DNA from 3 places in the Streptomyces sp. NPDC101194 genome. Region 1 is predicted to be linked to each of the others. Evidence: riboswitches for the same ligand, from Rfam matches in the RefSeq annotation. Region 1 holds a riboswitch; each other region holds the start of a gene.
What was found. A riboswitch is a leader RNA that binds a small molecule or an ion and turns the genes downstream of it on or off. The one in region 1 is predicted to bind cobalamin.

Region 1 (2,255 bases):
GGACTGCATGACGGTGCCGCAGACCGCGAGCCCGGCGCCGCACACCGCGGCGAGCAGGGTGCGCGGCATGCGCAGGTTCCAGACGATGCCGTCCCGGATCGGCGTGAGCCGTGATCGGCCCCAGCCGAGGTGGGAGGCCGTCGTGGACCAGACGTCGGCGACGGAGATACGGGCGGGGCCGATGGTGACGGCGATCGCGACGGACAGCACGAGCAGCGCGATGCCGCAGCCCCACAGGACTCCGCCGCGCAGCTTCCGCGGACCCGTCGCGCCGCCCACGCCGGTCGCGGAGGTCCGTGACGTGTCCGGGGCCGCGGCGCGTCCGGTGTCCGTCATCCCGCGAGCCCGAAGGCGCGCAGCCCGGCGGCGACGCGTTCCACGCCCTCGACCGTCCGGATGGACGGGTTCATGGCCTGGCCGCTCAGCAGGACGTACCGCCGGTGCCTGACGGCGTCCATGTTCTTGGTGACGGGGTTGGACTCCAGGAATTCGATCTTCTTCGCGGCGCTCTCGGCGGTCTGTGCCTTACGGGTCAGGTCACCGATGACCAGGACGTCGGGGTTGCGGTCGGCGACGGTCTCCCAGCTGATCTGGGGCCATTCGTCCCGGGTGTCGTCGAAGACGTTCTTGGCGCCGAGCTCCCGGGTGATGATGCCGGGTGCTCCGCAGCAGCCGGCCAGGTACGGGGCCTTGGAGTCGGAGAACCAGTAGAGGATGGTGGCGTCGGAGGCGTCGACGCCCTCGGCCGCCTTCTTCACCCGGGCCCGCAGTTGCGCCACGAGCCTGTCGCCGCGCTCGGCCACGCCGAACACCCTGGCCAGTTCGCGCACCTCGTCGTAGACGCTGTCCATGGTCAGCGGCTCGGTACGGGCGCCGTCGCCGCTGCCGCTGTTGTCCTTGCCGGTGCAGTCGGCGGGCGAGACATAGGTGGGGACCCCGAGTTCCTCGAACTGTTCGCGCGGGGCGACGCCGCCCTTGGCGAGCGTCGACTCGAACGACGCGCTGACGAAGTCGGGCTCCTGGTCGAGGACCTTCTCCGACGACGGCCGGTTGTCCGCGATCCTCGGGACCCCGGCATTGGCCTTCTCCAGCCCCTTCATCACCGGGTCGGTCCAGGTCGCGGTGGCGGCCAGCCGGTCGGCGAGGCCGAGGGAGAGCAGGATCTCCGTCGATCCCTGGTCGACCGACACGGCGCGCCGCGGTGCGGATTCGACGGTGACGGTGCGTCCGCAGTTCCTCAACGTCACCGGGTATCCGTCGGTGGAACCGGGCTTCGCGACGGAATCGCTTGTTCCGCCCCCGCAGGCGGTCAGCAGGACGAGTCCCGCCGCGAGCGCGGCCATGGTGCGGACGGGGTCGGATATGGACGGCACAAAGTCCCTCTGCGTCTCTGGGCCCATACGCGGAGCCCGTTGCACGGCGTCCTGCGCCCGGTACCGGGCGCAGGTGCCAGCAGGTCTTCGGACTCGGGTTCCTGCGGACGGGACGCCTTCCCAGGACACCCGAGGGTGTTCCCAGTGGCCGTGGCCCCGCCCGTCCCCCTCACCGCTGCGCGTCAGTTCCGGATTCTCACCGGATTCCCTGACCCCTTCGTGGAGTTCGACTGGCCCCGGCAAGCTATCACGGGCCTCCGCGCAGCTCACGGGCGGTGTGGCCGGTGGTACGCCGGGCCGTTTCCCGTCGCACCACCTGCCTGGTGCTACGGGCGCTGAAGAGCGATCACGGCGTTGTGTCCGCCGAATCCGAAGGAGTGGCTGACGGCACGCCGGACGGGCTGTCGCAGCGGGGACCTGGTGACGCAGTTGATGTCGAACTCGGGTGCCGGTGCGTCCAGGTTGGCGATCGGCGGCACGATTCCGCGTTGCAGCGTCAGGACGGTCAGTGCGGCCTCGATCGCTCCGGCCGCCCCCATGCAGTGCCCCAGGACGCCCTTCGGGGCGGTGACGGGCGGCCGGTGCGGGTAGACCCCGGCGATGAGGGCGGCCTCGGTGGCGTCGTTGGCCGGGGTGGCCGTGCCGTGTGCGTTGACGTGCTCGACGTCTCCCGCCTCCCACCCGGCGTCGCGCAGCGCGATCTCCACCGCCGTCCGGGCCACCACGCCGGACGGATGCGGACTGATGGGATGGTGGGCGTCGGTGGTGGCCCCGGCGCCCGCGACCAGCGCCCGCGGTGCCGTGCCCCGGGCACGGGCGTCGTCCGCCCGTTCCAGCACCATGACGGCGGCACCCTCGCCCATGACCAGCCCGGCCCGGTCG
Region 2 (2,255 bases), 130 kb from region 1:
GCCCGCCGAACGCGCGGGGATCCTTGCCGGTGGCCTCGGCGACGAGGGCGAGGCGGGCCGCGGCGGTGGCGTCGGGGATCCCGTCCTTGCCGGCCGGGTAGGCGTACGCGTCGGTCTGCACGGGCGTGGCGAGGAAGTCGGCGATCTTCTTCGCCACCGGGCTCTTGCGGTCGGCCGCCGCGAGGGCGAACACCGCTTCTGTGGTGAGGAAGTGGTTCGGGGTGGTGGAGCCCTCGTCGACGACGCGCTCGCCGTCCGTCAGCGTGCCGGTGACCCAGCGGGTGGTCGCGGGCACGTCGACCCGACCGGCCGGAACCTTGGGCGGAGACGTCGGAACGGTGGGGTCGGGGGTGGTGAAACCGCGAACGTCGTCCGGAGTGAAGGACGGCTTGCCCTTCGTGCCGGCGATGTCGGTGCCGCCGTAGACCCAGGCCTCCACGTCGCCGGGCTTCGGGTGCCGGGCCATGGCCCCCTGCTGGCTGTAGGACCACTTCCGCTGCCCGGGCGAGGCGGTCCAGTACGACCAGTAGGCCGTCGCCTGCGGCGTGAGGACGCAGCTCTCCTTGTCGGGCGTGGGGTACTGCGTACCGGTGCCCTTGCCGATGCGGCAGATGAAGGCGGGGCCGTCGTGGACGGTGCCCTCCATGGTGAACCCGGCTGTCTGCAGCAGTTCGTAGCCAGTGGTGGGGGTGGTGTCGCAGCCCTTCTCCACCTTGCCGCCGAAGGGGCCGAAGTCCACGGCGACGAGGGCGCCGCTGGTGGCTGTGCACTGCTCGATCGGATCGGCCGATGCGGGCGCCGTCCCGCCCGCGAAGGTCACGCCCGCGGCGAAGGTCAGCAGCGCCGCAGATGTGAGCGACAACAGTCCCTTGTGCCCCATGCGTTGCTTTGATTGCTGTGCGGTCCCCACCACGGCCCCTCGTGTCGGCCGGGCGGACCAGCGCGTGGCAAAAGAGCTCCCGCAGCGGGAAGGGCCGCGGGGAAGCCGTTTCGAACCACGCCGTAGTCCGCGACGGCGTTTCTCGCTGCAAAAACCTGGCCCCAGGCATTCCGACTCGCCCGGGACGGTGCCGGGCCTACGGTTGCGGGTCAGCGCCGGATTCCGACCGGCTTCCCCTGGAGCTGAGTGCTTATCAGTCGGAGTGGACCACGCGGAGAAAGACACCGTCAAGGTGGTCTGTGTCTCAGATGACAGGCTCAGGTCCCGCTCGATCGAGACCGCTCTCGACAGCTGGCGGACCCTTGAACACTCGGGTAGCGTCCTGGGCTGCCACATGGGGGAACCTGGTGCGAATCCGGGGCTGACGCGCAGCGGTGTGGGACGGCAGGGGGCCGTCACCGAGCCCGAATGCCCATCTGGTGATGCAAATCCCAAGCCGTACCACGCGTTCGGACGGCCGCCACTGTGCTCCGGGCCGCCCGCCCGCACGAGCCTCGGTCAGGTCGGCGTCCCTCATTCCAGGAGCAGGCCATGTCCCGTCCCCGCACCTCCCGCCGCCTCACGCTCGCGGTGCCCGCCGCGCTCGGAGCCCTCGCCCTCACCGCGCTGCCGGCCTTCGCGACCTCGTCGCCCGCGCAGATCGCCACGTCCAAGACCAATGGTGTGACCTATCTCAAGTCCCTTCAGGCCGCGGACGGTTCGTACGCGGGCAGCGGACTGTCCAACGAGTGGGCGTTCACCACCTTCGCGGCCGCCGGAACCGCCGTGGTGGACGTCTACCCCGGCGGCGACACCACGAAGAACGCGCGCGCCGTCTACCGCAACCTGCTCTCGACGGCGGGCTGGCCGCAGGCCTCCCCGGTGGCCACCGACTACGAGCGCGGCACCCTCAACGCCTACGCCGCCGGTATCGACCCGGCCCGCGTCTCCGCCTCGCGCAACCTCATCGCGCACGTCTACTCCTACTGGCAGACGGCCGAGGCGGGCTACTTCGGCCCGTCCGGAAACTTCAACGGCACCGTCTTCGCCGCCCTCGCGCTGGGCGGCGCCAAGACCCAGGGCGGCACGAACCGCGTTCCGCAGGCGCTGACCGACTCCATGGTCACCCGCATCCGCGCCAACCAGCACGTCGACGGAGGCTGGACCTACCAGAAGGGCGAGGGCAACCCCACCGTTCTGAATTCCACGAGCGACGTCGACATGACCGGCGCCGCCATGGCCGCGCTCTGCGTCTCCGGCGTCTCGAACACCGACGCCGACGTCGTCCAGGCGAAGAACTTCCTCAAGAGCACCCTCGTCTCCCCCAGCGGCGCGT
Region 3 (2,255 bases), on a different contig from region 1:
GTGCAGGACGTGGGCGAGCACCTCGGCGCCGCGGACCACGCGCGGGCCCGGCCGGTTGAAGTACGCGGGACCGTCCAGGACCCACACCTCCCCGGCACGCACGGCGGGCAGCTCTTCCCAGCCCGGCAGTCCGGTGAGCAGGCCGATCTCCGCCAGGGTCCGTTCGGGCGGGAAGCCGCAGGGCAGGACGAGGACCACATCCGGGCGTGCGGCGCGTACCAACTCCCACGTCATCGGCTTCGTGTGCTCACCGGGCGCTGCCAGCAGGGCTTCCCCACCCGCAGCGGCGATCTGCTCCGGGACCCAATGGCCCGCCGGCCACAGTGGGTCGAGCCATTCGATGGCGACGACCCGCGGCCGATTCCGGCCCCTGGTGAGCCGGCGGACTTCGTCGAGCCTGTCGTGCAGCTCGGTGCGGCGCCGCTCGGCCCGCTCCCGTACCCCGAGCAGGTCTCCTACGGTGACCAGGCAGTCCAGGACATCGCCGAGGGTCGTCGGTTCCAGGCTCAGCACCCGGGGACCGGTGTCCATCACGCGCACCGCCCGGGAGACGTCCTCGTAGGACACCGCGCAGACATCGCACAGGTCCTGGGTGAGCAGGACGTCCGGTGCGAGCGCGGCAAGCGCCACCGTGTCCAGGGTGTAGAGCGAGGAGCCGGAGTGGGCGGCCCCGCCGACCGCCTCGGAGATCTCCCGGCTGCTGAGGTCGTCCGCGTCGAATTCGGCGCGGGTGACGACGGGCACGGAGGCGACCGCGGCGGGCGGCCAGTCGCATTCGTGGGTGCGTCCGACCAGGTCGGAGACAAGCCCGAGGTCCGCCACGATGTCCGTTGCAGCCGGGAGCAGGGAGACGATGCGCATACCGCGACTCTAGGCCCGCCCGAGTGGTGGGTCTGGACTTACTAGGACGTCCAACTATATGTTCGTGGCACAAGGTCCGCGGTGCAGGGAAGCCGGTGAGAAACCGGCACGGTCCCGCCACTGTGACCGGGGAGTGTGCTGCCATCCACACGCCACTGACGAGGGCTGTCGGGAAGGCGGGCGGCACGCGGGGATCCGGGAGTCAGGATACCGGCCGCGGATGTTCCGTGTTGTCCACGAGGATGGAGCAGACACGCATGGCACCGGTTTGTACCCACGACCCTGGTGATCCGGCGGAGCGCACACACACCACTTCCATGCGCTCGTAGTTCTCACGGCGTACCACAGCGGCGCACTCCCATGCGGGTGCCGTCCGCCGGTTCGCCGTGCCATCCCCGGATCCAACCTGACGAGAGCAGGCACCCATGGTCCGTGAACTCACCCATTTTATCGGCGGAAAGCACACCACCGGTATGTCCGGTCTCTTCGCCGACGTGTACGACCCCAACACCGGCGCCGTCCAGGCGCGCGTACCCCTGGCCGGACGGGCCGACGCCGAGGCCGCCATCGCCAACGCCGAGGAGGCGCAGGCGGAATGGGGCCAGTGGAACCCGCAGCGACGGGCCCGCGTGCTGCTGCGCTTCCTCCAACTCGTCGAGGGCGAGCGGGACAGCCTGGCCCGGCTGCTGTCCGCCGAGCACGGCAAGACTGTCGCCGACGCTCACGGTGATCTCCAACGCGGCCTGGAGGTAGTCGAGTTCGCCGCCGGGATCCCGCACCTGCTCAAGGGCGAGTTCACCGACAATGCTGGCACCGGCATCGACGTGCACTCGCTGCGCTCCCCGCTCGGCGTCGTCGCAGGCATCACCCCCTTCAACTTCCCCGCCATGATCCCGCTCTGGCAGGCAGCCCCCGCGCTTGCCTGCGGCAACGCGTTCATCCTCAAGCCGTCCGAGCGCGACCCGTCCGTACCGCTGCGGCTCGCGGAGCTGTTCCTCGAAGCCGGGCTGCCGCCGGGCGTCCTCAACGTCGTCAACGGCGGCGAAGAGTCCGTCGACACCCTCCTCGAGGACCCGCGTGTGCAGGCCCTCGGGTTCGTCGGCTCCACTCCTGTCGCCGCGCACATCTACGCCACCGCGGCGGCCCACGGCAAGCGCGCCCAGTGCTTCGGCGGAGCCAAGAACCACATGATCGTGATGCCCGACGCGGACATCGACCAGGCCGTCGACGCTCTCATCGGCGCAGGCTACGGCTCGGCGGGCGAGCGCTGCATGGCCATCTCGGTCGCCGTACCCGTGGGGGAGGAGACGGCCGACCGCCTGGTCGCCGCCCTTGAGCAGCGCATCGCAACGCTGAAGATCGGCCGGTCCGACGACCCCGAAGCCGACTTCGGG

Region 2: another riboswitch for cobalamin. It lies ahead of ACIRP2_RS34295 (prenyltransferase/squalene oxidase repeat-containing protein); the one in region 1 lies ahead of ACIRP2_RS34890 (ABC transporter substrate-binding protein).
Region 3: another riboswitch for cobalamin. It lies ahead of ACIRP2_RS26750 (CoA-acylating methylmalonate-semialdehyde dehydrogenase); the one in region 1 lies ahead of ACIRP2_RS34890 (ABC transporter substrate-binding protein).

The regions. Positions count from the first base shown of each region.
Region 1 is NZ_JBIWOS010000013.1:130,669-132,923, forward strand. It holds gene ACIRP2_RS34885 (FecCD family ABC transporter permease) at 1-336, opposite strand, end outside; gene ACIRP2_RS34890 (ABC transporter substrate-binding protein) at 333-1,343, opposite strand; cobalamin riboswitch at 1,434-1,623, opposite strand; gene ACIRP2_RS34895 (beta-ketoacyl-[acyl-carrier-protein] synthase family protein) at 1,700-2,255, opposite strand, start outside.
Region 2 is NZ_JBIWOS010000013.1:789-3,043, reverse strand. It holds gene ACIRP2_RS34295 (prenyltransferase/squalene oxidase repeat-containing protein) at 1-880, opposite strand, end outside; cobalamin riboswitch at 1,023-1,163, opposite strand; cobalamin riboswitch at 1,236-1,375, shown strand; gene ACIRP2_RS34290 (hypothetical protein) at 1,472-2,255, shown strand, end outside.
Region 3 is NZ_JBIWOS010000008.1:7,289-9,543, forward strand. It holds gene ACIRP2_RS26745 (ABC transporter substrate-binding protein) at 1-861, opposite strand, end outside; cobalamin riboswitch at 910-1,095, shown strand; gene ACIRP2_RS26750 (CoA-acylating methylmalonate-semialdehyde dehydrogenase) at 1,287-2,255, shown strand, end outside.